Linked DNA regions of Paludisphaera rhizosphaerae. The protein of the gene in region 1 binds, or shares a complex with, the protein of each later gene. Links are inferred from orthologs where the notes say so. Each region holds a gene or a part of one and is shown in the gene's direction. Other genes may lie near its edges. The genes, in order: G5C50_RS23935 and secY.

The links.
Region 2: the proteins of G5C50_RS23935 (region 1) and secY are in contact, whole or in part, in a crystal structure (PDB 3DIN), measured with the Thermotoga maritima proteins. The link is inferred for Paludisphaera rhizosphaerae from one-to-one orthologs. Residues at the interface, in WP_004082002.1 of Thermotoga maritima: Glu261, Ala262, Arg263, Lys300, Ala301, Arg302, Thr303, Ile304, Ile305, Leu323, Tyr324, Asp325, Pro326, Val329, Ser330, Tyr333, Ile336, Lys340, Phe345, Val349, Glu363, Phe364, Tyr374, Ser375, Gly376, Gly377, Glu393, Ile395, Thr482, Ser483; in WP_004081795.1 of Thermotoga maritima: Glu108, Gly109, Glu110, Glu111, Ala236, Glu237, Arg238, Arg239, Ile240, Thr241, Ile242, Gln243, Tyr244, Ala245, Arg246, Arg247, Val248, Thr249, Gly250, Arg251, Arg252, Val253, Tyr254, Gly256, Ala257, Ser258, Thr259, Tyr260, Leu261, Pro262.

Annotation. Positions count from the first base shown.
Region 1 is NZ_JAALCR010000022.1:4,223-19,462, reverse strand. Bases 10,771-13,715 are described here. They hold G5C50_RS23935 (preprotein translocase subunit SecA), read left to right. Parts: upstream 10,771-11,240; coding sequence 11,241-13,190; downstream 13,191-13,715. Other genes in these bases: G5C50_RS23930 (DUF1570 domain-containing protein), read right to left, coding at 13,196-13,715; G5C50_RS23940 (cell division protein FtsQ/DivIB), read left to right, coding at 10,771-11,082. Outside these bases: G5C50_RS23980 (hypothetical protein), read right to left, coding at 1-290; G5C50_RS23975 (acetyl ornithine aminotransferase family protein), read right to left, coding at 319-1,620; G5C50_RS23970 (Gfo/Idh/MocA family protein), read left to right, coding at 1,995-3,053; G5C50_RS23965 (serine/threonine-protein kinase), read left to right, coding at 3,091-5,736; G5C50_RS23960 (hypothetical protein), read right to left, coding at 5,635-7,980; G5C50_RS23955 (hypothetical protein), read right to left, coding at 8,049-8,405; G5C50_RS23950 (hypothetical protein), read left to right, coding at 8,391-9,032; murB (UDP-N-acetylmuramate dehydrogenase), read left to right, coding at 9,108-9,992; more of G5C50_RS23940, read left to right, coding at 10,093-10,770; more of G5C50_RS23930, read right to left, coding at 13,716-14,161; G5C50_RS23925 (NAD-dependent epimerase/dehydratase family protein), read left to right, coding at 14,375-15,240. UniProt on the Escherichia coli protein: Required for protein export, interacts with the SecYEG preprotein conducting channel.
Region 2 is NZ_JAALCR010000008.1:221,127-236,417, reverse strand. Bases 11,260-14,255 are described here. They hold secY (preprotein translocase subunit SecY), read left to right. Parts: upstream 11,260-12,067; coding sequence 12,068-13,444; downstream 13,445-14,255. Other genes in these bases: map (type I methionyl aminopeptidase), read left to right, coding at 13,478-14,255; rplO (50S ribosomal protein L15), read left to right, coding at 11,412-11,906; rpsE (30S ribosomal protein S5), read left to right, coding at 11,260-11,412. Also shown: G5C50_RS12760 (glycoside hydrolase 64/thaumatin family protein), read right to left, coding at 1-1,109; rpsJ (30S ribosomal protein S10), read left to right, coding at 1,388-1,720; rplC (50S ribosomal protein L3), read left to right, coding at 2,075-2,707; rplD (50S ribosomal protein L4), read left to right, coding at 2,752-3,480; rplW (50S ribosomal protein L23), read left to right, coding at 3,485-3,811; rplB (50S ribosomal protein L2), read left to right, coding at 3,927-4,784; rpsS (30S ribosomal protein S19), read left to right, coding at 4,869-5,150; rplV (50S ribosomal protein L22), read left to right, coding at 5,257-5,622; rpsC (30S ribosomal protein S3), read left to right, coding at 5,718-6,419; rplP (50S ribosomal protein L16), read left to right, coding at 6,358-6,777; rpmC (50S ribosomal protein L29), read left to right, coding at 6,842-7,063; rpsQ (30S ribosomal protein S17), read left to right, coding at 7,111-7,449; rplN (50S ribosomal protein L14), read left to right, coding at 7,487-7,867; rplX (50S ribosomal protein L24), read left to right, coding at 7,929-8,315; rplE (50S ribosomal protein L5), read left to right, coding at 8,377-8,931; G5C50_RS12685 (type Z 30S ribosomal protein S14), read left to right, coding at 9,023-9,208; and 7 more genes. UniProt on the Escherichia coli protein: The central subunit of the protein translocation channel SecYEG. Consists of two halves formed by TMs 1-5 and 6-10.

The DNA of each region.
Region 1 (15,240 bases):
CCCCCCGGATGTGCATAGACCGGGACGCCGACGCCGTGGGTGTCGGCGGTGCGCTCGTAGCCCAACGTCGTCAGCCGGTTGGCGAACGAAGGCGGGCCCGCGACGACGAAATGGTCGAGCCAGTTCTGGAAGATGGTCCCCGTCTCGGGCATCAGTCGTTCGGCCAGGGCCTGGGCGAACGCATTCCGGGACAGGGCCTGTTGCGTCAACTCGTCGATCAGGGCCTCGGTTTCAGGCCAGCGCCGCCACTGGAACGAGGCGGTCTTCTCGTGCTCGGTCGCGGTCGCCATCACGATGCTCCTGCTCGGGGAGAGGGCGTTAGACGCCCGCCTTGTCGGCCGTTTGCACGTCCGCCACGGCGGCGGCCAACAGGTCCAGGCCGATTTCAACCTGGCGCGAGGTCAGGCACAAGGGGGGGCAGAACCGCACGGTGCTGGGGCCGCAGGGGAGCAGCAGCAGTCCTCGGTAGAATGCCGAGTCGATGATCTGGTCCCGAAGCCCCGGCGCGGGCTTGCCATCCTCGCTCTGAACCTCCATGCCGATCATCAGCCCCTTGCCGCGAACCTCGCGGACGAGGCCCGGATTCGCCGCGGCCAGCCTCTTGAGCCCCTCGGTCAACTGCGCCCCACGCGTCACGGCGTTGCGAATGTATTTCCCCTGAAGCAGCTTGATCGACTCCAGCGCGGCCGCGCAGGCGACAGGGTTGCCGCCGAAGGTGGAGGCATGGCTTCCCGGCGGCCAGTCCATCACGTCCGCCTTGGCGACGATTGCGCCCAGCGGCAGACCGTTGGCAATCCCCTTCGCCAGGCAAAGGATGTCCGGCTCGACGCCCCAGTGCTCGCAGGCGAACATCTTTCCGGTGCGGCCGAAACCAGCCTGGATCTCGTCGACCACCAGCAAAATGCCGTGCTGGTCGCAGATTTTCCGCAGGCCCGGCAGGAAGTTGGCGTCAGGGACGATGTAGCCCCCCTCACCCTGGATCGGCTCGACGAAGATCGCCGCCGTCTCCTCGGGCGAGCAGACCGTCTTGAACAGACGCTCGACGCTCTCCAGGTCGTTGTAGACGGCGTGGTGGATGTCGGCCACCAGCGGGGCGAATCCCTGGCGGTGGAGCGGCTTCGACGCCGACAGCGACATCGCGCCGTAGGTCCGCCCGTGGAAAGCCCGCAGGAACGCCACGACGCGCGGCCGCCTCGTATGCTTGCGCGAGAGCTTCAGGGCCGCCTCGATCGACTCGGCCCCACTGTTGGTGTAAAAGACGCGCTTCGGGGTCGTCCCCGGCGCGATCGCCGCCAGCTTCTCCGCCAGCTTGATCTGCGGAGCGTAATAGAAGTCGGTCCCCGACATGTGGATCAGCCGCTTGCTCTGGCGGACGATCGCCTGCACCACCTTCGGGTGCGAGTGGCCGACGTTCGTCACCGCGATCCCCGCGGTGAAGTCGAGGAACCGATTGCCGTCCATGTCCTCGATCATCGCCCCCTTCGCCCGGCGCACGACCAGCGGGTAAGTGCGCGTGTACGACGGGGACATCACGCGGTCGTCGCGCTCAAGCCAGGCCTCGCTCTTGGGGCCGGGCAGAGGCCCATTGATCCGGGGCTCGTCTCGATGCAAAGCGACCATCGCGTCTCCCTTTCCGGTCTCTTGAACCATTCGCTTGTACTAATCTGAAATCCACGTCGGGGATTCCAGCAGGGGGACAGGCGCAGCCCGATGGGAGGGTTCGGGCGCCTTCGGCCGACCTGCATCATCCTCCACGTGATCATTCCATTATCGTTCCCCTCAGCCCCGAGGTCAAATCGAATTTCTCCGATTGAATAGACGGAACCTGTTGCAGCGTCAGGGGTCAGGCAAATGTAGGTTTAATTCCTTAGTTGATCTAACCAGTTGTCGGAGAGTGGTCTCGCGTCGTCGCGCCGGGTCGGAAATACTAGTAATGTCGGCGTGAGGGACGAGGCACGTCTCGGGGTCCGACTGCGCTCGTGGGATCGCTTTTCATGAATACGGTGGTGGTGGGCTACGGCATGGCGGGGCGGGAGTTGCACTCCCCTTTGATTCGACGACAGCCGGCGCTGAGGCTCTACGGCGTCGTCGCGCGTAAGCCCGAGGTCCGCGCCCGCGCCGAGGCCGAGCATGGCGTGCGAACGTTCGAAAGCCTCGATGACGCCCTGGCGGATCCGGCCGTCGAGTTGGTCGTCCTGGCGACTCCGCACGACGTCCACGCCGAGCAGACGATCCAGACGCTGGAAGCCGGTCGACACTGCGTCGTCGACAAGGTCATGGCGCTGACGACAGCCGAGGCCGACCGGATGATCGAGGCCCGCGACCGTTCAGGCCGGATGCTCTCGGTCTTCCACAACCGGCGGTGGGACTGGGATTTTTCGACCATCCGCAAGCTCTTCGAAGACGGGACGATCGGCCGGCCGCTGCTGATCGAGAGCGCCGTCTGCCGGTTCAAGGCGCCGCAAGGCTGGCGCGGCGAAGTGGGGGCGTCGGGGACGATCCTCCACGACTGGGGGGCGCACATGGTGGACCACGCCCTGCAACTGGGCCTGGGCCCCTGCCGGCGGGTGACGTCCTGGCTCTTCGAGAGCCCGTGGGAAGGCGTGGACATCGGCGGCCACGGCCGGATGATCCTGGAGTTCGACCACGCCGTCTTCCAGGCCGAGACCAGCCGGATCTGCCGGATCGACCGCCCCAGGTGGTGGGTCGTCGGGACAACGGGCGGCTACGTCAAATACGGCGTCGACCCGCAGGAGGACGCCCTCCGCGCCGGCGACATCGACCGCGCGGACGAAACCGAGAGTCAGCAAGGGCTCCTGAGCACGGCGGCCGACGCCGACCCAGCCACCCGAGATCCCGAGACGGTCCGTCGCCGACTCCCCTCGGTTCGATCGCACTGGGACGGCTATTATTCCAATGTGGCGGCGCACCTGCTCGAAGGCGAGCCTCTGGCGGTGACAGCCGAACAGGCTCGCGACGTCGTGCGTATCCTGGAAGCGGCGCTCGCATCCTCGCGCCAGCACAAGAGCATCGAAGACCCCTGGGGTTCGTGACGCGACTCAGGGCGAGCGTCGGAGGGTTTGAGCGTTGGTGATCCACTGCCCGTCGTGCCGGCATCCTATCCGGATCGTGGACGTCCTCCCCGGCCGGTTCACGCCGAAGTGCCCAAGCTGTCACCAGGCGTTCGCGCTGACGATCCCGGAGGCGGAAGGGAACGCTCCGAGCGTCGAGATGCTCAAGGCGTCGCCGCCGCCCGCGGAAGCCTCTGAGCCCTCGCTGGAGGCGATCCCGACCAACCTGGACGCCGCCACGCTCGAACCCGGCTACAGCCGTCTGCCGCGCGGGACGCCGCGGTTTCTCGCCAATTGCCTGGTGCTGAAGCTCCTGGGGCACGGGCCGAGAGGCAAATCGTTGCTCGCCCGGCCGCTGTCGCTCGCGGGGAGGGTCGTGCTGAAGGTGATCGCCGCCGATCGAGGCCGCGACGCGATCTTCGTCGAACGCTTCCTGCGCGAGGCCCTGGCGACGGCCCAGCTTTCGAGCCCCCACCTGATCCCGATCGTCGACATCGGCCGCGACGGCTCCTCGACGTTCACCGCAATGGAGTACGTCCCCGGCGCCTCGCTCGCCGAGGAGTTGGCCCGGCGCGGCAAGATCGAGCCTCGTCTGGCCGCCGCGTGGATCCTCCAGGCGGCGCGAGGGCTTTCCGTCGCCCACGAACAGGGGATCTGGCACCGCGACATCAAGCCCGAGAACCTCCGAGTCACCCCCGACGGCCTAGTCGTTGTGGACGACCTTGGGCTGGAGACGACGCCGTCGCTCGCCGCGGCCGAGAGCGCCCGCGACGCCGCCGGCTCGAAGGGCCCACGCGGCAAGGGAAGGACCGTCGCCGAGGACGCTCCGACCACGCGGAGCGTCGCGCGGGTCACGGCCGGGTCGCCCGTTTACATGGCTCCGGAGCAGGCTCGCCACGCCCTCATCATCGACGGCCGCGCGGACGTCTACTCGCTGGGCTGCACGTTCTACCAGCTTGTGGCTGGCCGGCCGCCGTTCGTCCGGCCTTCGGCGACGGAGTTGATCGCCAGCCACCAGGCGGACGAGGTCATCCCGCCGCAGGAGTTCGCCCCCGGAATTCCTCCCAGGATCTCCGACGTCATCCTGACTATGGTCCGCAAGACGCCCGAGGAACGCTACCCGAGCATGAACGTCGTCGTCGACGTGCTGGAGAATGCCTTGGGGCTTCCCCAGGGGAAGACGGCGGCCGTCGAGGAAGAGTATCGCCAGGCCGTTCGCGAAGCCGCCGCGCAGACGATCGACTCTCCCTCGGCGAAACTGCGAAGCCGGATTCTGATGGCCGCCGGCGGCGCCTGGCTGGCGTTCCTGCTGCTCCTGCTCGCGATGCGAGCGTTCCGTCCCCTGATCGTCGTCGGCGGCTTCGGCCTGCTCACCACCGGAGCGCTGGCGTTCGCCCTGAGATCGCTACGGCCCTCGGGCCTCGTCGACACCCTTCGCCACGTCTTCCTGGGGAACGGGCTTCGATCGTGGATCGCCTCGGGAGTCGTCGCCGTTCTGCTGCTGGGGATGACGATCTACGGGGGGTTCCTTGGCTCCTTGATCTTCCTGGGGATCTGCGTTGGGGCGCTCATCGCGGGCTTCCGCCATTTCGTCGAGAAGCCCTACCTGGCCGACCGAGACGAGGCGGTCGCCCGAGTGAAAGAGCCTCTGAAGCGACTCCGCGACGCCGGCGCCGACGAACAGCGTCTGCGCGACGCTCTGATCGCAACGGCAGGTCGAGGCTGGGAGCCCCTCTTCGCGGGCGTCTTCGGCGAGCGAGCCCTGTCCGCCGAACGCCTCCGCGCTCTGCACGATCCGACCGCCCCCAGCGGCGAGGGCCGGCGATGGTGGTCGGGGAGGCTCGAACGGCTGCTGACGGCCGTCGTCGAGATGCGTCGCGACGCCCGGCTCCGGCGACTCTTCCAGGACGTCGAGGAGGCCAGGTTCGAGGCCGAGGGCGTGAACCTCATGACGGCCCGCCGGCACTCGTGGCGAGTCTCGCGAGCCCTGATCGCCGCAGCCGCCGAGTGGCGCGACGAGCAGGTCGCGCTCCGCGCCGGCAGCCTGGCTCCAGGTGCGACCGGACCGACGATCTCCCAGCACCTCCGCGACGCGATCGAGGAGCCCGAGCGGGTCCTCGCCGGACGCGAGGATGGCCCCGGTCCGCTGGCGCAACGGCTGGATTCACTCAGCGACCGCATCTTCGGTCGCCTCCCACGCCTGGTGCTGGGCGCGGTCCTGCTGGCGGCGTTCGCCTACTGGATGCACACGCATAAGGTCGTGACCCTGGAACAGGTCGGGCAGGCGGCGAGCCAGATCGGGCAGGCCGTCAAGAAGTCGGCCGAGAACGCCGACCCGAACGCCCTGGCCGAGACCCACGTGGACGTCCCCAACGTCGACGCCTCGCAGGTTGCGAAGCCGCTCGGCGACGACTGGGTCCCAGGTCCGTTCCGTTCGATCTTCGCCGCCAACCTGGGAGTCGCCGGACTTTTGCTGCTGCTCTCGGCCGTGTATCGCTCGCGAGGCGTGGGGCTCGCCGCGTACCTCGCCGCGGCAGCCGTGCTCTTCGCCCCGGTGATCGGCCTAACCAGCCAGAGCCTCGCCGGAACCTTCGCCCCGGCCACCCAGGCCATGCTTCTGGGCGTCGTCCTGCTGGCCCTGGGAGTCGTTTTCGGGCGGCGATGATCGCCGCAAGGCGCCCAGGCCGAGCACGACGAGCGCGAGCACGACGGAAGTCCCACTGACGACCACAGCCGGGAACACGCGCGTCGGTTGATAGCTGAACGTCACCTGATGCGTCCCAGCGCCGGGAACGTGTGCGGCCTGAATGCCGAAGACTGCCCGCGCGACGGGCTCGGCTGGACCGCCGTCGATCGAGTAGAACCAGCCGGGGTAGAACATCCGGTTGACGACGAGGTCGAAGGGACCGTCGTGGCGTACGCTCGCGGTTCGGCCGTCCCATGAATCCACCTCGGCCACGTTGGCGGTCGGCTCACGACCGGGGGGCGACTGATCCTCTCGGGCGTAAGTGACGACCGAAGGATCATTCGCGAAGCCCATCCCCTCGCTCCAGCCGTAGCGAGCCTTCCGCGCAGCTCGCGCCGGGGGGATCGGATTCTTGAACCGAACCAGCCGCCACAGCGCATGCGCAGGCATTCCTGGGTCCTTGTGAACGAGGCGGTCGAGCGCCTCGTCGGGCGATTCCAGGATAGTCTCGAAGGTGTTCGGGACGAGGTTGAACGGGTCGATCGGCCCGTCCCAGACGCCGTGCGTCGCGCCGAAGAAACGAAGCTCGTCGAGCCGGCTGCCGATCGGCGGTTTGCGCTGGGCGAAAGCCTCCAGCCTCGGGTGCGGCGCGGGCGCGGCGAAGCCCGTGTATGGGTAGAGGGGAGCCAGTCCGATCCGCATCGGCATGTCGGTCAGCAACCCGGCCACCTTGCCGACGCCCTCCTCCTGGGCCAGGCGTGTCATGATGGGGCTTGATTCGGGCACGGGCACCGCCCATCCCCAGTCGGTCGTCGACGTGTAGTAGAGGACGCCCAGTTCCAGCGCCGTCGCGATCAGCAAAATCTGCGGCGCGAGTCTTCCCCGGATCCAGACCGCCGCCAGGATCGCCGCGACGAGCCAGACCCCGCCGGCCGTCGCCAGCCGGATCAGGAGTCGATCGCCGCCTAGCTCGCGGACATGGTCGGGCCGCATCGACCACGAGACGATCCACCAGGCTCCGACCGCTGCAAGCCCAACCGCGACTCCCAGACCGATCCAGGCCCGGCCGCGGCGACTCGCCGAATCGAGCCCCTTGCCGGCGAGAAGGGCCAGCCCCAGGCTCGTCAGCGCCAGGAATCGCCCGGGGGCACGAAACAGTCCCATCCCGGGGATCGAAGCGACCCACTGATATCCGGTCAGCCAGGTCGTCGGCATGATCGCCAGGGCGAAGGTGATCGCGACGACGAGCGTCCAGAACCGCGTTGCCGAATCGCCCTTCGCGAAGAGCCCCACGACCGCGAAGATCAGCGGGATGGTCCCGACATAGAGACAGGCTTCATAGCCCGTCGTCCCCAGCGAGTACCAGTAACCAGCCTCCGGCCCTCCCGGGATCCCGCGCAGCCAACAGGGCGCGATCAGTTCGGCCCAATGAGCGAACGGGAAGCCGAAGAACGCCAGCTCGCGGAACGGCCTCTCGTCAAACCCGACGAACCGCGTCAGCTCCCAGCTTGGCGAAAGCTGAACGGCGGCGATCGCCGCTCCCCAGACCAGACCGAGGAACACCATGCCCACTCGCCCAATCTGGCGAGGCGAGCCAAGCCACCGCCAGAGCGCCGTCGCCGCTGCGAGTCCTCCCGTCCAGGACTGCACCTGGAAGTGCCCCACCGTCAACTGCATCCCATAAGCCGCCGCCAATCCGGCGACCCAGATCCACCGGCCCTCCGCCATAACCAGGTCAGCCAGCAGCAACACGAGCGGTAGATAGGCGAGTGCGTGGTAGGACCACTCGTGGCTGGAGTGGATCGACTGGAACCCGCAGAAGGTGAAGCTGATCGCGGCCAGACCCGCTCCATAAGGAGTCAGCCCCAGTCGACGACCATAGGCGAACGTCGCCCCCGCCATCATCAAATAATGCAGGAACATGGAAAGGCGATAGGCGACCGGGACGGAGAGCACGCGATAGAAGATCTGATTGGGTGGATAGAACGCTGCCGCATGGCTCTCGGCGACCAGCGGGAAGCCCAGGCCGACGTTGTCCGACCAGTACGGGATGCGGCCCTCGGCAAGATTTTTCGCCAGCTCAGCCTTGATCGGTCGGTACATCCGATCGGGGTCGCCGCCGACCGGCTCGACGCCGATCAGCAAGCCTGAGAGAACCGCCGCCGCGAGAGCCAAGGTCCAGAGCGCGGCGGAGTTGCATGCGGCGAGTCCGATACTCTTCATGTTCGATCCAAGGTTTCCGAACAGGGGACGAAGGCCGATATCTTTAAAACGCAAATCCGCAGATTTATTCATCCGAGGTCGACACAGTCCGACCGATCGCCCGTATGTATATCAGGGGGATCGTGCGCGAATTCCCCGAAGCAACTGAGGAGAAACGCCCGCGAATCCAGGATAGGAGGAATCTCGCCGTGATTGCCATGCACTGCCCCTCCTGCGGCGCGGAAGGTCGAATCCCGAAAGAGAAAATCAACCAGCGCCTCATCTGCAAAAAGTGCCTCAAGACCTTCCATCTGACGATGGATGAGAGGGTTTTGCCTGGACCACCGCCCCACGACGAGGACGAAGAACCCGTCCATCACGAAACGCCGGGGCACGAGTTCGATCATGTCGACGAGGAAATCGACCTCGTCATGAAGAAGATCCACGACACGCTGCCGAAGGTTGCAATCGCCCTGGGGTTGCTCGTGGCGGCTGTCATCGCCTGGCCGTTCATTCGGGGACGCGGACCGGTCGGGCTCACCGACCAGACGACGGCCGTCGCTCGCGCCCTGGCCCACAATGATCCCAACGCGTTGAAGGATCTCACCGTCGACCCCGCCGCGGCGAAGGAACTTTCGGAAGCGGTGCAGCCCGAATTCCAGGGGCGGACGGACATCGTGGGATCGACCTCGCCGATGGTCGAAGTCGCGCGGAAGACGGAATCCCCGGGTCCAGGGCTCGCGGAGGTGATCGCCTCGATCAAGCCGGAGAGCGCGGGGGGACGTACCGGGATCTCCGTGCACGACGTCTCAATCGACCCTCGGATGGGAGGCTCGGTGGACATCACCCTGGTCCTCACGGGGGACGACGGCTCGGGATGGCGGCTCGACGCGGGTCGGTCCCTGGCAGCATATCGTAAGGCGAAGACGCCGGCAGAACCGCCGACGACGGCGATCTCCAAGGCCGACGCGGCCAAGGGTGCGAAGGCCGGCGCGACGGCTCGCCGCGGTTCGCCGTCTACCAACGCCCCGCCGACGTCGACGGCTCGCCCCGGAGGCGCTCCGCGCGCTTGACGGTCCTTCGGGTTGCGGCTACCATGCGCCCGTCCGGCTCAAGGTCCGTATGGTCGCCAGTTTGGGGTTCGTCGCTTGCAGCATCCCTTTCAGGAATTCCAGGAGTTCGTCGCCGAGGACTACCCGCTGGCGCCGCTGACTTGGTTTCGCATCGGGGGGCCGGCTGCCTACTTCGCCAAGCCCCACACGGTCGAGAACCTTCGCGCCGTCTTGCGTCGAGCCGCCGAGGCCAACATCCCCGTCAAGATGCTCGGAGGGGGGACCAACGTCCTCGTCCGCGACCAGGGGACTGACGCCCTGGTCGTCCACATGGACAGCCCCTTCTTCTCCGACGTCGCCATCGAAGGTGAAACGATCACCGCCGGTGCCGCGGTGCCGCTGACCGCCCTGATTTCCCAGGCGGCGCGGGCGGGCCTGGCTGGGTTGGAAGTTCTCACCGGCATCCCCGGCACCGTCGGCGGCGCCCTTCGCGGCAACGCCGGCAGCCGCCAGGGTGCGATCGGCCCCTTCGTCGGCGGCGTCGACGTGCTTGACTCCTCCTTCGAGGTCCAGCAGCGCGAGCGCGACGACCTCAGCTTCGTCGACCGGGAATCGAACCTGGACGAGCCCGTCATCCTCTCCGCCCGGTTCGAATTGACCCGGGAGGAACCCGAGGCCGTCGTCCGTCGAATGCGGAAGATCTGGATCGTCAAGAAGGAGAACCAGCCCTACGGCCATCAGTCGTCGGGCCTCATGTTCAAGAACCCCTCGCCGGACATCTCCGCCGGCGCCCTGATCGACCAGGCCGGCCTGAAGGGGACGAGGCACGGCGGGGCCGAGGTTTCGGACCGCCACGCCAATTTCGTCATCGCCCACCCCGGCGCGAAGGCGGAAGACGTCCTCCACCTGATCGACCAGATCCAGCAGCGGGTCTGGCAGCAGTTCGGCTACGAGTTGGAACTCCAGCTCCAGGTCTGGTAGGGTGAACACGTCCGGAGCGAGGCGTCGCGACGCGGGATCCGCCGGCGTTCCATCGCGCCCGGGCCGTTGCGCGCCGGGCGATCAGGGAGGAGCCGGGGACATGGAGTACCGCAACCGGACCCGAATCGTCGCCCCTGACGGCGACGACGACGGCGAGGACTTCCCGCCCCCCCCTCGCCGATTTGAACTCGCCCGTGCCGCCAGCCGACTGGACCTCCGCAAGGTCGCCGCCGCGTCGGGGATCGTCGTCGCGTTGCTGGTCGTCCTCTTCTATGCCGGCGGGCACGCCCTCCAGTCGGCCGTCGCCTGGCTGCATCGTCAGCCCCAGTACCAGCTTCCGTTCGATCGCATCGAACTCCCCGTACCGCCGCCCGAGTGCTTTCGAGGCGGCGCGGCCGGGTTCCTGGAACGGGTCCGCAAGAACGCCCGGGAGCCGGAAGTCCTCCCCGTCCTGGACGTCGACGCCGAAAGCCTGGCCGGAGCGTTCAAGCAATTCCCCTGGGTCGAGCGGGTGGAGTCGGTTGAGTTCCCTCCCCACTCGCTGGTCGTCCGCCTGGCGTACCGCAAGCCGGTCGTCCGGGTGCAGGCGGCGGGGGCCGTTCAGCAAGTCCTCGACCGCGAGGGCTGCATCCTGCCGATGGAGGACATCGATACGGAGAAGATCGGACGGTTGATCGCCGTCTCGGGCCGCAGCCTCGTCGCCCCGGCCGCTGACCGCGTCGGCCTGATCTGGAAGACCGCCGACCCCGACGTCGACCGGATGGTGATTCAGGCCGCCCGGCTCGCCGGGTTTCTTCTGGACCCCTCCCGCGAGTCCGAAGCCAAGACTGACCCTTCGCTTCGGATCACCGCCATCCTCCCGGATAATCCCCCGAACAACCGCGGACTGTTCGTCCAGACGGCCACGCGAGCCCTGATTCTCTGGGGCCACGGACCCGGCGATGAGAAGTCCGGCGAGCCCTCGGCCGATGAGAAATGGGGCATGCTGGCGAAGCAAGCCAAGGAGGGCGAAGTCAAGTTGGAACGACCAGGGGACTACTGGTCGTTCAACCGAACCGGGATGATCTACACGCGGGTCGCCCCCCCCTGAGCCAGCGTCTCCATTCCCCAGAGACGGCCTCCTTTCGGAATTCCCGGGAAGGCGTCGTTCCTCGACGTCCCATTCTCTACGGCGGGATCCGTTCTGCGCCTGCGGCGGCGTTTCGGAACCGTCGATCGGGACTCTTGGGCCAGTCAGAGGAAGCACCCATGGCAAACCGACTCGGCGTCGGATGGATCAACCAGGTGGGCCGACTCGCGGGGCCGACGTCGGCGGGACGCTTCGCCTCGTTCGCCGTGCAAGTCCAGCGCGTCAACGCTCTGGAGCCGACGTTCGAGCCGATGACCGACGCCGAGCTGCGAGAGAAGGCCCTCGCCCTTCGCCTTCGGGCTCGCCAGGGGGATTCGCTGAACGGGCTTCTCCCCGAGGCCTTCGCCCTGACCCGAGAGGCCGCCAAGCGGACGATCGGCCAGCGCCAGTTCGACGTCCAGGTTCTCGGCGGCATCGCGATCCACAACAGTTGCATCGCCGAGCTTGAAACGGGTGAAGGCAAGACGCTGGTCGCCACCATGCCGGCCGTGCTCAACGCCCTGCCGGCCAAGGGCGTTTACGTCGTCACCGTCAACGACTACCTCGCCCGCCGCGACGCCGAGTGGATGGGCCAGATCTACCGCCATCTGGGCCTGACCGTCGGCTGCATCCAGACCGGGATGTCCGACTACGAGCGCCGCCGGGCCTACAACTGCGACATCACCTATGGCACCAGCAAGGAGATGGGCTTCGACTTCCTCCGGGACGAGTTGAAGCGGCTCCAGTTGGGGGACACCACGCGGAAGTCCTTCGAGCAGGCGTTCCTCGGCCAGGGGAACCACGGCGAGGGGGAACAGCCCGTCCAGCGCAGCCACAACTTCGCGATGGTCGACGAGGCCGACAGCATCCTCATCGACGAGGCCCGAACCCCGCTCATCATCGGCGCCAACAACCAGCCGACTCAGGAAGAGGCCTCCGCTTACTACGGCGCCGACCAACTCGCCCTGACCCTCGTCCGGATCAAGGACTACAAGTACGATCCGGTCGAGAAGAAGGCCGAACTCACCGCCGCCGGCCGCCGCAAGGTTCAGGCCCGGGCGGCGCATCCGTCGTTCGTCATGCTGACGGTCGACAGCCTGTATGAGTACGTCGAGCGCGCCTTGCGGGCTCAGATCGCCTACCTCCGCGATCGCGACTACGTCATCCACGACGGCGAGGTCGTCATTGTCGACGAGTTCACCGGCCGTATGATGCCCGGCCGCCAGTGGCAGGACGGCCTCCACCAGGCGATCCAGGCCAAGGAAAAGCTGGAGATCACCCTGGAGACGATCACCGCCGCCCGCGTGACCGTCCAGGACTTCTTCAAGCGGTTCAAGAAGCTCGCTGGCATGACGGGCACGATCACCTCGGACGCCGCCGAACTTCGCCGGATCTACAAGGTCGGCGTGATGCAGATCCCGACCAACCGCCGCAACGCCCGCGTCTGGCTGCCGGATCGGGTCTTCTCCAACGAGCTTGAGAAGTTCCAGGCCGTCGCCGACCAGATCGTCGAGTGGAACCGCAAGGGCGCTCCGGTCCTCGTCGGCACGCGGTCGATCGAGAAGTCCGAGCACCTCAGCGCCCTGCTGGCCGAGGCGGGCATCGAGCACCAGGTGCTCAACGCCAAGAACCACGAGATCGAGGCCCAGATCGTCGCTCAGGCCGGTCAGAAGGGGAAGGTCACGGTCGCCACCAACATGGCCGGCCGCGGCACCGACATCAAGCTGGGCGAGGGCGTCGCCGATCTGGGCGGGCTCCACGTCATCGGCACCGAGCGCAACGAGTCGCTCCGGATCGACCGCCAGCTCGCCGGCCGTTCCGCCCGTCAGGGCGACCCCGGCATCTGCCAGTTCTTCGTCTGTCTGGGAGACGAGATCGTCGACTCCTTCGGCGAGAAGCCCGCCAACCGCGTCCGGCTCCGCAACGACGGCCGGGGCGAACTCACCAGCGCCGCCTGGCGCCGCTACTTCGTCCAGGCCCAACGTCGCAAGGAGCGGCAGCACTTCAAGGACCGCAAGCTCCTCATGCACTATGAGAAGCAGCGGGCCGAGATGCGCACCAACATGGGGCTCAATCCGGTCCTGGGCTGATCGCCTCAGCCCCGAACCAGTTCCCGGCCCAGCCGTCGCAGGCTGTCGTCGAGCTTCGCGATCGGCCCGAGGTGCTTCTCCAGGGTCGCGATCCGGTCGCTGCTCCCCGCGCGGAGGTCGCCGAACCAGTCGACGACCTTCGGCCAGAGCGACCGCGACGACAGCAGGTGGTACATCATCAACCAGGCCTGACCGTACGCCTGCTCGGCCGTCTTCTCCTCGTCGAAGAGAGCGTCGGTGGTCAGCAGCTTGGCGGTGTCGATCCACTCGACCGCATCCTGACGCGAGGCCCGGCGGATCGATTCCAGACGGGGTTGGTTGATCCGGCCCACGGGCGCATTGCCGGTCGGCCGCCACATCTCAAAGTACGCGGCGATCCCCTCGCTCACGCACTTGCCGGGATCCCGGGCGAGCGTCAGAAGCCCCGTGTGATAGCTCAGCATGTGAGTCGTCTCGTGGACGAGTGCGAACGTGTTCGTGCGAGCCGCCCCCGGCGCGGCGTCGGCCCGGAAGTCGAAGACCACGAGCCGGTCGGAGTCCATGTCGAAGTGGCCGCCGACGTTCAGCATCGGCACGCCGCCGACGAACGCGCCGTAGGAGGTCGCATCCTTCAGGATCACGACCATCATCCGCTCGGTTGGATAGTCGATCTTGAACCCGCGATCGCGCAACTGCTTGAGGAAGACGCGGCCGATCCCCTCGCAGACCTCGAGCGCTTCGGCCCGGAAGTCGTCCGGGGCGTTGCCGACGCCCAGAAAATGCGTCGACCGCGAAACCCCGAATGGGGCGATCCCCGCATCCTTCGCCTTCTCCACGATCTTGCCGATCCGCTCGTCCTCCCCGGGCGCGGCCGGTGGGTCGGCGGCCTGGGACGAGGTCGAAAGGCCCGATGAGGCGAGAACTAACGCCGCGGACGCCTGATAGAGCCACTGCCGCCTCGAGAGATCGAGGTTGGTTTGTTGCCGGTCCATGCGTGCGGGCTCCATCGGAAAGCGATTCGTCTCGGCGCGCGAGGGAGACTCGATTATACTCCGCCCCGTCCAGAGAACGGGCTCGGTTCCGCATCGGGCCCCACAGGGATGGATTTGGATCAAGAGCAACACCCCCTCGTTCCCTCGCGTGCCGAACGCGCCGTCCGCACCTTCGACGACGCTCCCCGCGCCGGAACGCCTGCGAGGATCGCCATGTCTGAGCGCATCTTGCTGACCGGTGGAACCGGCTTCTTCGGCCGCCGCATCGCCGAGGCCCTTCGCGGCCGAGGCCACACCGTCGTCACTCCCGGCCGGCCCGACTTCAACCTGATGGACGCCGCCTCCACGCTCCGCACGCTGGAGCAGGTCAAGCCGACCACCGTCGTCCACTCCGCGGCGTACTACGGCGGCCTGGGGATCTGCGTCGCCGAGCCGATCCAGATCTTCCAGCGCAACGTCGTGATGGGCGTGAACCTGCTCGACGCCGCCTCCAAGGTCGGCGTGAAGAAGTTCATGACCATCGGCTCCGCCTGCGCCTACGCCGGTGCCGTCAACGGCGACATGAAAGAGTCCGACTCCTGGTCGGGCGCCCTCCACCCCTCGGTCGAGCCCTACGGCTTCACCAAGAAGGTGATGGAAGTCGGCATGCGGGCCTACCAGAAGGGCTGCGGGATGGTCGGCCAGATGCCGATCGTCACCAACCTCTACGGCGAGCACGACGTCTTCGGCGAGTACCGTTCCCACGTCGCCGCCGCCCTCATCAAGAAGTTCGCCGACGCCGTCATCGAGAAGAAGAAGGAAGTCGTCTGCTGGGGTACCGGCGCTCCGGTCCGCGAGTTCATCTACGTGGGCGACGCCGCCGAAGGGACCGCCCGGCTGCTGGACAGCGGCTACACCGAGCCCCTCAACATGGGGACCGGCGTCGGCACCACGATCAAGGAGCTCTCCGAGATCGTCGCCCGCCTGACCCGCTTCGAAGGCGAGATCGTCTGGGACAAGACCAAGCCCGACGGCGTCATGCGCAAGGTGCTGGACGTCTCCAAGATGGAATCCGTCCTCAACTGGCGTCCTCCCACCAG
Region 2 (15,291 bases), on another replicon or contig:
AACTGCGCGGAGTTCTCCCCTCGGAGCCCGCCCCGGGCCCTCCCTCGGAGGAAGGCGGGCGTCGAGCGAAGCGTCGTGCTCGCTGTGATGGCCTGGCCGTTGGCCCCGACCGCCACGTTCACGCCCACTGGGTTGAAGACGTGTAGCTTGTCGCCGTTCCCCTTGAACTCCAGCCCCTCGAGTTTGACGAGTCGCCAGGGGAAGACGGGATTTCGCAAGCTCCCGTACTGATACGTCCCCTTCTTCGCGACGTACACGTGCCCGTCCGAGCCCGTCACGCTCCAGCCGCTCGAGGCGAAGAGCGTATTCAGAGACGTGTCGAAGACCGTGTTCAGCGGGTCCGTGGTCTTCGACGGGAGCGGGTTCGTCCCGGAGGTCTGCATCAGGTATGTGTATGGGTTCAAAAGCTGCTGCGAGGCGTCCACCTTGAGAGACTTGTAGGCCTCGCGCCCGGGCACGGTCATGAAGGCCGTGTACGCCCTGGCGATCGCCGATCGGTTAGCGCTCGCCCCCTGCAAGGGCTGGCCGACCTGGCCGAGGTAGTCCCCAGCCGCGTTATGAGGCGTCAGCGTGAGCGGGAAGTTGAAGGCGTCGACCGTCGAGAGGTTGATGGTCGGCAAGCCGCCGGTCGCGGGCTCGGTCAGCTCGACGTACTCAAACATGTATTGTGAAGAATACGAAGGCTGCTGCCCGAACGGGAAGGTCGGCCCCGCCTGGTTCGTACCCATCACGTAGAAGTAGATCCGGCCGCCGTCGATGGGCTGCGAAGAGTCGAAGACGATCGAGCTGAACTGGCCGGCGCCCCCGCCGACGGGATAGCTGTCGACCTCGAGATCCGTGTTCCCCGCCGGGCCGAAGACCAACTGCCCGGCCGTCGCGCCCGGCTGCAGGGTCAGCCCGCTCGCCGTCGAGAATCCGCCGACGTAGACGGGATGCTTCGAGGCGTCGAGGTGGGTGTTGTTGACCAGAGGCATGGTGTAGGTGGTCAACAACGCTCGGGCTTCCAGGGCCTCCGCCCGAGCCACGAGCCGCGGCCGACGGCCCGGCCTGGCGGCGGCGCGAGGGGCTGACGGATGGACCCAGACGGGCGACAAGCGGGGCCGGAACATCGCGAGGCTCCTGGTGTTCGATCCATTCCGCGGGCCGTCGAGCCCACTGGCTGCTCGAAACGTAAGACGCCGCCGCGTCAAGTGGAACGATCACGATGCCAAGCGTGATGGAGAGCTCCGCGTGAGGGTCGCAGCGAAAATTCCATGAAAAAAGGGCGATGCCGGCCGTTGACGCCCTGGGGGGGTCGCGATACACTCTTACTTTCCTGCGTGACGTGCGATTTGGGCGAGACGGACTCGCCCCGGGTCGGCCGGGTTTCGGGAAGGACGTGATTGCGGTGGCGGGCATCAGCAACGAACGCATTCGGATCCGGATGGAAGCATACGATCACACCATCCTGGACCAGTCTGCCAAAGACATCGTCGACACGGCGAAGCGGACCGAAGCCATCGTGCACGGACCGATCCCCCTCCCGACGCGGATCGAGCGGTACACCGTGCTCCGCAGCCCGCACATCGACAAGAAGTCGCGGGAGCAGTTTGAGATCCGGACCCACAAGCGACTGATCGACATCGTTCAGCCGACGAACAAGACCATTGACGCCTTGAACAAGCTGAGCCTGCCCGCGGGCGTGGACATCAAGATCAAGGCCTCGCCGGCCGGCGCCTGAGCGCCCGGGCCGAGCGAGCGGTATAAAAGAAAGAAACGCTTGCAAATTCCGGGCGGCGGCTGGTAAAGTCGTCGCTTCGGGTTCATGGCTTCCCGGACCGCGTACGACTGGTACGTGCACGTCCGGACGCGTCGGACGCCTCAATCGGCCCTCGGCCGAGAGACAGCCCCGACGCCGGATTAGGGATCGCCGATAAGCCTGGCTGCGACCCTCCCGCCGAAGCCCGCCTCCCCACCCCAGGTTGAATTGGAACACGCCTCGCCGCGAGGCCCGCCGGCGTCTCGGAAGCACTTGCTTCGGGCCCCGGCATCGGCCGGCGGTAGCGCCGCCACCGGTTGCACACGGAGTTCGACGATGCGAGTGGGACTGCTGGGACGGAAGATCGGCATGACCCAGATCTTCCAGGAGGACGGCACCGCCGTCCCGATCACGGTTCTTGAGTGCGGCCCCTGCACCGTGCTTCAGGTCCGCACCGACGAGGTCGACGGCTACCACGCGGTTCAGCTCGGCTTCGACGACAAGAAGCGGAAGAACGCCACCCAGGCGGAGCGGGGCCACGCCAAGAAGGTCGACGCCGAGCCCAAGCGGTACATCCGCGAGATCCGCCAGGAGTCGGCCGTCGACGTGCAGCCGGGCCTCAAGCTGACCGTCGAGGTGTTCAACGAGATCAAGAACGTCGACGTCACCGGGACCAGCAAGGGTCGCGGTTTCAGCGGCGTCATCAAGCGGCACGGGTTCCGCGGCCTGCGGGCGACCCACGGCGTTAAGCGGATGCACCGCCATCCCGGCTCCTCCGGCCCCAGCGCCGACCCGTCGCGGACCCGTAAGGGCATCCGCAAGCCGGGTCAGTTCGGGAACGCCCAGGTGACCGTGCGGAACCTCGAAGTGGTCCGGATCGACCCGGCCAACAACCTGTTGCTGCTCCGCGGCGCCGTTCCCGGCCCCAACGGCGGCTACCTGACCGTCCGTCAGACCAACAAGGCCTGAGCCGGGTTCGCGGACCGGACCCTCCGAAATTGGAAGCGACCGCCATGCTGACGATTCCCGTTTACAACGTCGACGGCGCCAAAGTGGGCGACGAGCAGGTCGACCCCGCCGCGTTCGGCGGCGAGGTCAACAAGCAGCTCCTTCACGACGTCGTCCTGATGCACCTGGCCGCCCGCCGGGTCGGCACCGTCAACACGCGGGGCCGGGCCGACGTCGCCGGGTCGGGCAAGAAGCTGTTCCGCCAGAAGGGGACCGGCAACGCCCGCGCCGGCGCCAAGCGGACCAACAAGCGGAAGGGCGGCGGCGTCGCCTTCGCCCGCCGCAACCGCGACTACCGCTACAGCATCCCCAAGCGGGCCGTGCGGGCCGCCGTCCGGATGGCCCTGCTCTCCAAGTTCCAGGACGGCCAGGCGCTGGTGATCGACGGCCTGAAGCTGGACGCCCCCAAGACCCAGGTGGTCGCCAAGGCCCTCAAGGCCATCCGTCGGCCCGACCTGACCGAGGCCGAAGCGGCCGAGGCCGTCGGCGAGACCAAGGCCGTCGCCTCGCGGCGGACCCTGGAAGGCCGTTCGATCCTGCTGGGCCTCCCCGCCGCCGACCCGACGCTCTACCGCAGCGCCCGGAACATCGAGGGCGTGCAGGTGGCGCCGGTCGCCGAGTTCAACACCTACGACGTGCTCAAGCAGCGCTACCTGATCCTCACCCGTGAGGCGCTGGCGGCCCTGATCGAACGCGTGAAGTCCCAGCCGGCGCGTCGCGCCGTGGAGGCCTGATTCCATGGTTACGCTCCGCCGGGCTCCGGCCTACACCCGTAAAGGCCCCGCCCTCGACCCCCACCAGGTGGTCGTCCGGCCTCTGATCACTGAGAAGGCGACGCACCTCTCGGAACGGCACAACGCCTACACCTTCGAGGTCAACCAGCTCGCCGGCAAGACGGAGATCAAGGAGGCCGTCGAGGCCCTGTTCAACGTCAAGGTGAAGGACGTCCGGACCCAGAACCGCAAGGGCAAGCTGCGGCGGGTCCGCCTCCAGCAGGGCCGCACCCGGAGCTGGAAGAAGGCGATCGTCGCCCTCCACGACGACTACCGGATCGACTTCTATTGATCAGCTGAAGGATGGGACGCGGCGGGCCCGGTCGCCCGCCCCCCGGGACCACCGACGCCGCGAAGACGAGCGAGGGGCGCCGGCCGCAGGCCAGTCCCCTCGAGAGGAATAAGCGATGGGCATCCGCTACTACAAGCCGACCAGTCCGGGCCGCCGCAACGCGTCGGTCTCCGACTTCTCGGAACTGACCGACAAGAACAAGAAGCCTGAGAAGTCGCTGACCGAACCGCTGAAGAAGACCGGCGGCCGGAACAACCAGGGCTTCATCACGGCCCGCCACCGCGGCGGCGGCCACAAGCGGATGTACCGGATCATCGACTTCCGGCGCAACGACCGCGACGGCCAGGTCGCCCAGGTGACCCACATTGAATACGACCCCAACCGCTCGGCCCGGATCGCGCTGATCGTCTACCCGGACGGCCAGAAGCGGTACATCGTGGCCCCCGAAGGTTTGAAGGCCGGCATGGCCGTCGCCTCGGGCCCCGACGCCGAGCCCAAGCTGGGGAACTGCCTGCCGCTGTCGAAGATCCCGACCGGCATGTCGATCCACAACCTCGAGATGCAGCCCGGCGGCGGGGCCAAGCTCTGCCGGTCGGCCGGCGTCTCGGCGACGCTCACCGCCCGCGAAGGCGACTGGGCCCAGATCACGCTGCCCTCGGGCGAGGTTCGCCGAATCCCGTCGACCTGCCGGGCGACGATCGGCGTGGTCGGGAACGCCGACCACATGAACATCCGCCTGGGCAAGGCCGGCCGGAAGCGCTGGCTGGGCCGACGGCCGCACGTCCGCGGCATGGCGATGAACCCGGTCGACCATCCGATGGGCGGCGGCGAAGGTCGGTCGAAGGGCCACACGCCGCAGTCGCCGACGGGCGTGCTGGCGAAGGGCGGGAAGACCCGTCGTCGTCGCAAGCAGTCGAACAAGATGATCATCCGCCGTCGCACCAGCGTCCGCTACGGCCAGTTGAAGATCTGACCGCGAGCCCCGCCCGAGGCGGCGGGGCCCTCACCCGACCGCCTCCTGGCCGACCGACATCGCAATCAAAGGGAAGACGCAGACATGGGACGTTCGCTGAAGAAGGGGCCGTACGTCGTTGAGCGGCTGCTTGAGAAGGCTGCCAAGTCCGACGCCTCGGGGAGCCGCGAGCCGATCAAGACGTGGGCGCGGTCCTGCACCATCGTGCCTGAGTTCATCGGCAAGAACTTCGCGATTCACAACGGCAAGACGTTCGTGAAGCTCTACGTGACCGAGGACATGGTGGGCCACAAGCTCGGCGAGTTCGCCCCGACGCGGACCTTCCGCAGCCACGGCGGCAAGGCCGCCAAGGGCGCCCGCAAGTAATACGAGGCGGCCTTTCCCGGCCTCCTGAAACATTGGATCGAAGACGAGAAAGGTCGAGGACGGCGGGGCCGGCCCCGCCCCGTCGGACTGAAAGCGAGACCCCGGTATGAGCAGCACAGTCGCCGAATACACGGCCAGCCACCGTTTCGCTCGCATCTCGGTGCGGAAGGTCATGCCGCTGTTGGACCTGATCCGCGGGAAGTACGCCGACGATGCGCTGGACGTTTTGAAGTACATGCCCCACCGCGGCGCCCGGCTGGTCGAGAAGGTGCTGAAGAGCGCCATGGCCAACGCCGAGGACCGGGGGGTGAAGCGGGTGGGCGACCTGGTGGTCGTGGACGCCCGGGGCGAGGGGGGCCCGATGTTCAAGCGGCTGATGCCGCGGGCTCGGGGCATGGCCTACCTGATCCGCCGCCGCAGCAGCCATATCATCGTGGGGCTCGAGGACTACTCGAAGTTCGACGAGGAGTGAGCCGACCGCGAGGCCCCGGCCGGGCGATTCCCGCCGAGGACGACGAGACGCGAGGAAACGAGATGCGAATCCAACAAGGCGGGGGACGCTGAGCGATGGGCCAGAAGGTGCGACCGACCGGGTTCCGGGTGGGCGTGATGGAGGACTGGCGGAGCCGCTGGTACGCCTCCAAGCACGAGTTCAGCGACCTGCTGGTCGAGGACTTCAAGATCCGGAAGTTCATCAAGAACAAGTACGGCTTCGCCGGCATCCCCAAGATCGAGATCGAGCGAACGCGGGACGCGGTCACGGTGCTGCTGTCGACGGCCCGTCCCGGCGTCGTGATCGGCCGCAAGGGGGCCGAGGTCGAGAAGCTCCAGGAGGAGCTGCAGAACCTCACCGGCCGCCGGATCGAGATCAAGATCGTCGAAGTCGGCCGTCCTGAGATCGACGCCCAGCTGATCAGCGAGGACATCGCCGAACAGCTGCAGAAGCGGTCGAGCTTCCGGCGGACGATGAAGCGGGCCCTCGAGCAGACGATGGACGGGGGGGCCAAGGGAGTCAAGATTCAGCTGTCCGGGCGGCTCGGCGGGGCCGAGATGTCGCGGACCGAGGCGGCGGCGCAGGGGTCGGTACCTCTGTCGACGCTGCGGGCGAAGATCGACTACGGATTCGCCGAGGCGAAGACAGCCCAGGGGCACATCGGCGTCAAGGTGTGGGTCAACCAGGGCGACTATTTGAAGACGGAGGCCGTCGATGGCGCTGATGCCCAAGCGGGTCAAGTATCGAAAAAGCCAAAAAGGCCGCGTAAAAGGTAATGCGACGCGGGGCAACTACGTGTCGTTCGGCGAGTACGGACTGCAGACCCTCGAGCCGGGGCGGATCAGCGCCCAGACGATCGAGGCGGGCCGCGTGGTCGCCAGCCAGGCCGTCAAGGGTGGCGGGAAGCTGTTCATCCGGATCTTCCCCCACAAGAGCGTGACCGCGATTCCGGCCGAGACCCGAATGGGCAAGGGCAAGGGCGAGGTCGAGTTCTGGGCCGCGGTCGTCAAGCCGGGGACCATTCTGTACGAGATCTCGGGCCTGACTGAGGACGCCGCGCGAGCCGCGTTCAACCGGGTGGCCCACAAGATGCCCGTCGCCTGCCGGTTCGTGACCCGGCGGCCGACCGTCTGAGCCGAGCCCGCCCTTCGGGGCGGGCGGTCCGCCGCGACGCGACGACCGGAAGCGAGAAGGAACCATGAGCAAGGCCTCCGAACTCCGCGAACATTCCGACGAGCAGCTCGAATTGCAGCTCAAGGACGTCCAGAAGAACCTGTTCCGCCTTCGTCTCCAGAGTGAGACGGAGCGGCTCGAGGCCCCCAGCGAGATCGTCAAGGCGAAGCGCGAAATCGCGCGGATCAAGACGATCCTCCGCCAGCGCGAGATCGATCGCGTGAAGACCGCCGGGGCCGCCTCCTGACCTTGCGGGGCCGTCCCCCGCCCAAACCCAGGACCGAAGCACGCACGATGAGCCAGCCCAGCCCCGCCAACGCCAAACCAGCGCCGGCCCGCCGCCCCCGCAAGACGGAGGTCGGCGTGGTGATGTCCGACAAGATGAACAAGACCCGCCGGGTCGTCGTCGAGCGGCTTGTGCCCCACGACAAGTACGGCAAGCTGATGAAGCGGCGGACCGTCTGCCACACCCACGACGAAACCAACGAGTCCCACGTGGGCGACGTGGTCGAGATCATGGAGACGCGGCCGCTGTCGAAGCTGAAGCGGTGGCGGCTGGTCCGGATCATCCGCAAGGGCGCCCAGCAGGCGCTCGCCGGCGAGGGCGAGGCCGCCGCGGCCCCCGCCGAGTGATCGGCCCCACTGAGCGACGAAGAAAGGTCCACCGACCATGATCCAGATGCAGACCCGGCTCGACGTGGCCGACAACTCGGGCGCCAAGGAAGTGATGTGCATCAAGGTCCTCGGCGGCAGCGCTTCGCGGTACAAGCGACGCGTGGCCGGCATTGGGGACGTCATCATCGCCAGCGTCAAGAAGGCCTCGCCCGGCGGCGACGTGAAGGCGGGCGACGTCGTCCGCTGCGTGGTCGTCCGGACCCGCACCCAGGCCCGCCGGGGCGACGGCAGCTACGTCAAGTTCGACCGCAACGCCGTCGTCCTGATCGACAACGAAAAGAACCCCCGCGGCACCCGCATCTTCGGTGCGATCGCCCGCGAGCTGCGCGACCGCCAGTTCATGAAGATCATCAGCCTGGCCGCCGAGGTCGTCTGACGACGACCCGGACCGAGCCCCGACCCCCCGGGCGGACCCAGTCCCCCTCAGCGAGCAAGACATGAACATCCGCAAAGACGACCAGGTCGAAGTGATCGCCGGCGACGACAAGGGGACGCCCGAGAACCGCCGCATCGCCAAGGTGCTGCGCTCCCTCCCCTCGAAGAACAAGGTCGTCGTCCAGGGGGTCAACCGGGTCTACAAGCACATGAAGCCGAGCCAGAAGAACCCCCAGGGGGGCCGGCTTTCCAAGGAAATGCCCATCGACGTCTCGAACGTCATGCTCTTCTGCCCCAAGTGCAACCGCGGCGTCCGTCAGGGTGCCCGGCTGACCTCTGAGGGCCGTAAGGAGCGCTACTGCCGCAAGTGCGGGACCGGCCTCGGGACGCTCGGCCCCAAGAAGCAGGCCCACGCCGAGGCTTACGCCGCCCAGGCCGCCAAGCATTGAACCGGGTTCGCGCTTGAGCTGAGCTGAGAAGACCGCCGGCCCCGATCAGGACAAACGAGAAATGGCTCGCCTCCAGGAACTGTACAAGAACGAGATCAAGACGGCGGTCGCCGCCAAGTTCAACCTTGAGAACCCGATGTCGATCCCCAAGATCGACAAGATCGTGGTCAACATGGGCGTCGGCAAGGCGACCCAGGACAAGGCCGTGCTGGAATCGGCCGTCGACAGCCTGGGGAAGATCACCGGCCAGAAGCCGATGATCACCAAGGCCAAGACGTCGGTCTCCGGCTTCCGCCTCCGCGAAGGAAACGACATCGGCTGCAAGGTGACGCTCCGCGGAGCGAGGATGTATGAATTCCTCGACCGCCTGGTCTCCATCGCTCTGCCTCGTATCCGCGACTTCCGCGGCGTCAACCCCAACAGCTTCGACGGCCACGGCAACTACAGCCTGGGCCTGGCGGAGCAGGTCGTCTTCCCCGAAATCGACGCCGACCGCATCCAGCACACCCACGGCATGGACGTCACCATCGTCACCACGGCGAAGAACGACGACCAGGCCCGCGAACTGCTCCGCCTCTTCGGCGTGCCGTTCCGTCAGCCCGGCGGTCGTAAGTAAGCCGACCGACCCGTACCATTAACTGCACCGAACCGACGCGAGACGACCAGACGCCGAGAGGCGTCCTCCCAACGGTCCTGGAAGGTTGAGCATGTCGACCAAGGCCCAGAAGATCAAGTCCGAGACGCCCCGCAAGTTCGCCGTTCAGCACCGGAACCGGTGCCGGCTCTGCGGCCGCCCCCGCGCCTACTATCGGAAGTTCGGCATCTGCCGGATCTGCTTCCGGAATCTGGCCAGCCGGGGCCTGATCCCGGGCGTCAAGAAGGCGAGCTGGTAAGAGCCGCCCCCCCCTAGCCCAACCCCGTACACCGAACCGAATCGACGCGTCCGTCCGAGTCGCCCGCCGCGCCGACGATCCCCGAACGAGGCTCGCTAGAAGCAGAGCCCGGGGGCGTTACCCGCGGCGGTTCAGGAAGGCTTCCCCGCCATGATGACCGACCCGATCGCAGATATGCTGACCCGGATCCGCAACGCCGTCCGGATCGAGCGCACCAACCTGGACATGCCCGCGTCGAACATGCGGCGGGGGATCGCCCAGGTGCTCAAGGACGAAGGCTACATCTGGGACTTCGAGGAGATCGACACCGTCCCGGCCCGCACGCTCCGGCTGCACATGAAGTACGGCCCTAACGGCGAGCGGCTGATCACCAAGATCGACCGTATCAGCAAGCCCGGCCGTCGGGTCTACCGCGGCTACAAGGAGCTGAAGCCGGTGCTGGGCGGGATGGGCATCCAGATCCTCAGCACTCCCCGCGGCATCGTCAGCGACCGCAAGGCCCGCACCGAGAAGGTGGGCGGCGAAGTGCTGGCGATGATTTATTGATCCGGCCCGTCCCGCTCGAACGAGACGCCACGAACCCCACGAATCCGAGGAAGACGGAGCCATGTCCCGTATCGGTCGCAAACCGGTCGTCGTACCGGCCAACGTGAAGGTCGCGATCGCCGACTCGACGGTCAACGTCGAGGGGCCCAAGGGGAAGCTGAGCTACGCCCACCGTCCCGAGGTCAGCGTGACCTTCGACGAGGCGAAGAAGGAATTGGTCGTCGCCCGCCGCGACGACGAGCGCGTGAGCCGGGCCCTCCACGGCCTGACCCGCAGCCTCGTCGCCAACATGGTCGAGGGCGTGACGACCGGCTACACCAAGAAGCTGGAAATCGTCGGCGTCGGCTACCAGGCCCAGCTGAAGAAGGCCAACACCGTGGCCCTTCAGGTCGGCTACGCCAACCAGCACGTCCTGGAGGCCCCCGCCGGCGTGTCGGTGACGGTCCCCGACGCCACCCACATCACGGTGACCGGAGCGGACAAGCAGGCCGTCGGCCAGTTCGCCGCCGAGATCCGCCGCGTCCGTCCCCCCGAGCCTTACAAGGGCAAGGGCATCCGCTACGAGGGCGAGGTCGTCCGTCGCAAGGCCGGCAAGGCCTTCGGCTCGAAGTAACTCCCTCCGCGGCGCCTAGGCGGCGCGATAAAATCAAGCAAGAAACACCGAAGGCCAGGACTGGGAGGGCATAAGCCCCCCGCAGCGAGAGGATCGTTCCCGTGGACACCGCCAACCACCACCTGCTGGTCCAGACGCGTCGCGTCCGCCGCCAGCGCCGGATCCGCAAGCGGCTCAGCGGGACGCCCGAGCGTCCCCGTCTGGCCGTCTTCCGCAGCTCGAAGCACATCTACGCCCAGGTCATCGACGACGCGGCCGGGAAGACCCTGGCGTCGGCGAGCACCGTCGACCCCGAGGTCAAGGCCGAGGTCAAGTACGGCGGCAACAAGGCCGCTGCTTCCGTCGTCGGCCGGCTTGTCGCCGATCGGGCCAAGAAGGCCGGCGTCGAGAAGGTCTGCTTCGACCGCCGCAGCTACAAGTATCACGGCCGCGTCGAAGCCCTGGCCGCCGCCGCCCGCGAGGGCGGGCTCCAGTTCTGACCCGACGCCCAAGCCCCCCGATTCATCACGATCGAGCAGAATGACCGACAGGAGCATGCCCAGTGTCGACCGATAGCCGAGGCCGAGACCGCGACCGCGACCGCGGGGAATGGACGGAGAGCGTCGTCTCCATCCGCCGTTGCGCGGCCGTCGTGAAGGGGGGCCGCCGTTTCAGCTTCAACGCGCTCGTCGTGGTCGGCAACGGCCGCGGTCAGGTGAGCTGGGGCTACGGCAAGGCCAACGAAGTCCCCCCCGCCGTCGAGAAGGGCGTCAAGGACGCCCACAAGCAGATGAAGTCCGTCCAGCTCAAGGGGACGACCATCCCCCACGCCGTCGTCGGCCGGTTCGGCGCGGCGAGCGTCCTGCTCATGCCCGCCAGCCCGGGCACCGGCGTCATCGCCGGCGGCGCCGTCCGCGCCGTGGTTGAGGCCGCCGGCATCAAGGACGTCCTCACCAAGAGCTTCGGCTCCACCAACAAGCTGAACCTCGTGAAGGCCGCCATCCAGGGCCTCGGTCAGCTCCGCACGAAGGAAGAGATCGCCCGCCTCCGGGGAGTCCAGATCTAATGCAACTCCACGACATCAGCCAGGGTATCGAGCGCCGCAAGAAGCGCAAGCGCGTCGGTCGCGGCGTCGGCTCCGGCCACGGCAAGACCTCCAGCAAGGGCCACAAGGGCCACTCGTCGCGGCAGGGCTTCAAGATCGGCGCTCTCTTCGAGGGCGGCCAGATCACCCTCGCCCGCCGTGTCCCGAAGCGCGGCTTCTTCAACGGCGCCTTCAAGAAGCACTACGCCCTCATCAACATCGGCGACCTCGAAGTGGTCTTCACCGAGGCCGGCGTGGTCGACGAGGCCGCCCTCCGGGCCAAGAAGCTGGTCAGGGGCTACGCCCACACCGGCATCAAGGTGCTCGGCGACGGCGAGCTGACCAAGGCGCTGGAGGTCCACGCGACCAAGTTCAGCGAATCGGCCGCCAAGAAGATCGCCGCCGCCGGCGGCAAGGCCGTCGAGGTTCCCTACATCGGCAAGCCCCAGAACGACGAAGCCGAAGCCGCTTCCTGAGCGGTTTCGATCCGAGTCAACCGACAACCCCGCCCCGCCGAGCGATCGGCGCGGCGGGGAACGTCCATTGAAGGAACAAGGGGCGTCGCCCCGCGCCGGCCCTCGGACGGGCCGCGACCAACCGACCGACCGACAGAAGAGCCCAGCGGAGGCGATCGCGCGTGGACAAGCTGATCACCATCTTCAAGATCCCCGAGCTTCGGCGTAAGATCCTGTTCACCGCCCTGCTGCTGGCCATCTACCGGATCGGGTTCTACGTCCCGCTGCCGATCGTCAACCAGGCCCAGCTTCGCAACTGGGAAGAGCAGCTCAACACCAACGCCGCCGGCAAGATCTTCGGCACCGTCGCCATGTTCGGCGGCACGTCGATCGGCATGAGCACGATCTTCGGCCTGGGGATCATGCCTTACATTTCGGCGTCCATCATCTTCCAGCTTCTCGGCAGCGTGGTTCCCTCGCTCGAAGCGATGATGAAGGAAGGGGAGAGCGGCCGGAAGCGGATCAACGAGTACACACGCTACGCGACCGTCTTGTTATGCGCGATTCAGAGCGCTTTCTGGGTCCAATACATGATGAGTCCCCAGATGAACGTGGTACTCCCCCAGTATCGCGACTTCTGGCACGGCATGGTTTCAGTCTGCATCATGACGGCCGGCACAATCTTCCTGATGTGGGTCGGCGAGCAGATCGACGAGTACGGCATCGGCAACGGCATCAGCCTCTTGATCATGGCGGGCATCCTCTCGCGGATGCCGGTGGCCTTGCAGGGGCTCTGGCAGAGCGCATCGACCCGGCTGACGCCCGAACAGGGCAAGTTGGGCATCATCCAGCTCGCCTTGCTGGCGATCCTCTTCGTCGCCGTCGTGGTCGGAGTCATAGCAATAACCGAGAGCCAGCGGCGGATCCCGACCCAGTCGGCCAAGCATGTTCGCGGCCGCAGGGTCTTCGGCGGGACGCGGCAGTTTCTGCCCCTGAAGGTGAACCAGGCCGGCGTCATGCCGATCATCTTCGCCTCCAGCCTGCTCATCTTCCCCTCGCTGATCTTCAACGGTCTGGCCCGAGCGACCGCCGGCCTCCGGTCGGAGACCTCGTGGACGATCGGCTCGTTCTTCGCGACCCTGTTCCAGGACATGGCCGACGCTTTCCAGCGTCAGAGCTACCTGTACACGGTCTGCAACATTATCATGATCTACTTCTTCTGCTACTTCTGGACGGCCATCACCTTCAACCCGAAGGACATGTCCGAGAACCTGAAGGACTACGGCAGCTTCATCCCGGGATACCGCCCCGGGCGGCGGACGGCCGAGTATCTGGAGAAGGTCATGCTGCGGATCACCTACGTCGGGGCGGCCTTCCTGTCGCTCGTGGCGGTGATTCCCTCGCTCGTGCAGACGTGGCTCGGGGTTGACTTCACCGTCGCCCAGTTCCTCGGCGGCACCGGCCTGCTGATCGTCGTCAGCGTCTGCCTTGACCTGGTGCAGAAGATCGACAGCCACCTCGTGATGCGAAACTACACGGGGCTGGTCAACCGCAAGTGATCTGATCGGTACGTCGCCCGGAGGCCCTGAATCGTGTCATCCCACCGAGTCCCGGGCCGCCGCCCCTCGCTGTCGTCGTTCCTCTCCGGGGCGCTCAAACGCCCCGAGGGAGTCGCCGCGTCGAAGCCTGGTTCGCCGCCGGCTCCGGGTCGTCGGCAGCCGACGATTCAGCTCAAGAGCCCTCGCGAGATCGCTCTGATGCGTGAGGCCGGCCGGCTGGTGGCCACCGCGCATGCCGAGGTCGCCAAGCTGATCAAGCCGGGCGTCACGACGGCCGAACTGGACGCCGCCGCCGCTGCCGTCTTCCGCGACGCAGGGGCGACGCCTCTGTTCCTCGGCTACCCCTGCTCCACCAAGGGGAAGCCCGCCTTCCCCGCCGTGATCTGCTCAAGCGTCAACGAGCAGGTCGTCCACGGGATCCCCAACCGTCGCCCTCTCCGTGAGGGGGACGTCGTGGCCGTCGACACTGGCTGCCGATTCAACGGCTGGTGCGGCGACGCCGCCGTCACGCTGGCTGTCGGCGCAGTCGCTCCCGAGGTTCAAAAGCTCCTGGACGTAACCCGCGAGACTCTCGCGCTGGCCATCCGCGCGATGGGGCGATGCCGGTACTGGTCCGAGGTCGCCTCCTTGATGGAGCAGTATGTTAAATCCCAGGGGTTCTCGGTGATCGAGAACTTCGTCGGTCACGGCATCGGCAAGGAGATGCACGAGGAGCCGCAGGTTCCTAACTTCGTCAGCAAGGCGCTCCGAAAGCACGACATCCGGCTCGAACCGGGCGTCGTCCTGGCCGTCGAGCCCATGGTTGCGATGGGAACGAACGACGTCCGAACCCTCGAAGACGGTTGGACCGTGGAAACCAAGGACCGCCGCCCGAGCGCCCACTTTGAACACACGATCGCGATGACCCCCGACGGCCCCGAAATCCTCACTCTCCCCTGACTGACCCGGGATCGAGGACAGGACAGGACGGGGCGGATGCGAGGGCCCCGAGGCCAGCGGACGGCGGAATCGCGGTCGAATAATCTTGACGAAAGATGGCTTTTCGCCTCTTGCGAAGTTGAAGGAGAGCCGCTAGCATAGTTGAATTCCCCTGCGAGGTCCGCCTTGGTGAGTTGCGCCCGGCCCCTGAGGCCCGGCGATTCGGCGGATCCCTGGGCGATTGCGATCATCGAGACTTCGGGCGGCCGCCGCTGGAATCGCGACCGTCCGAAGCCGCGTCGTTTCCGGCCCCTTTCCCGGGCCGCGGCTTTGCCGCCCCCCGGGAACCTCGAATGGGCCGGCTCGGCCCCGCCCCTCTGGGCGACGGTCCGTCGAACGAACGACCGTGCGGCGACGATCGTAGGAGAGAGTCGCCGGGGCCCTCGCGCCGCCGGCCGCCGAGAACGAGCCGCGCCGCGGCGGGCGACCCGAAGCGAAAGATGACCGACGGAATACGAAAGCAGCGACGACCATGAAAGTTCGATCGAGCGTCAAACGGATCTGCGAGAATTGCAAGATCGTCCGGCGTGCGGGCAAGGTCCTGGTGATCTGCTCCAACCCCCGGCACAAGCAGCGCCAGGGCTGACGGCCCCCCCGGCGTTCCGCTTCAACGGAACGACCGGGCCGGCTCCAAGCCCGGCTCTAGCAAAACACCCCCCCGAACCCGACCCGACCTGCGCGACCGACGGAGACTGACGGAATGCCTCGTATCCTGGGCGTGGACATCCCCAACGACAAGCGGACGGTGATCTCGCTGCGCTACATCTACGGGATCGGCCCGTTCCTGGCGGCGGAGCTTTGCGAGCGCGCCGGGATCGATCCCGAGAAGCGGGCCCGCGACCTGTCCGAAGACGATCTGGCAAAGCTCG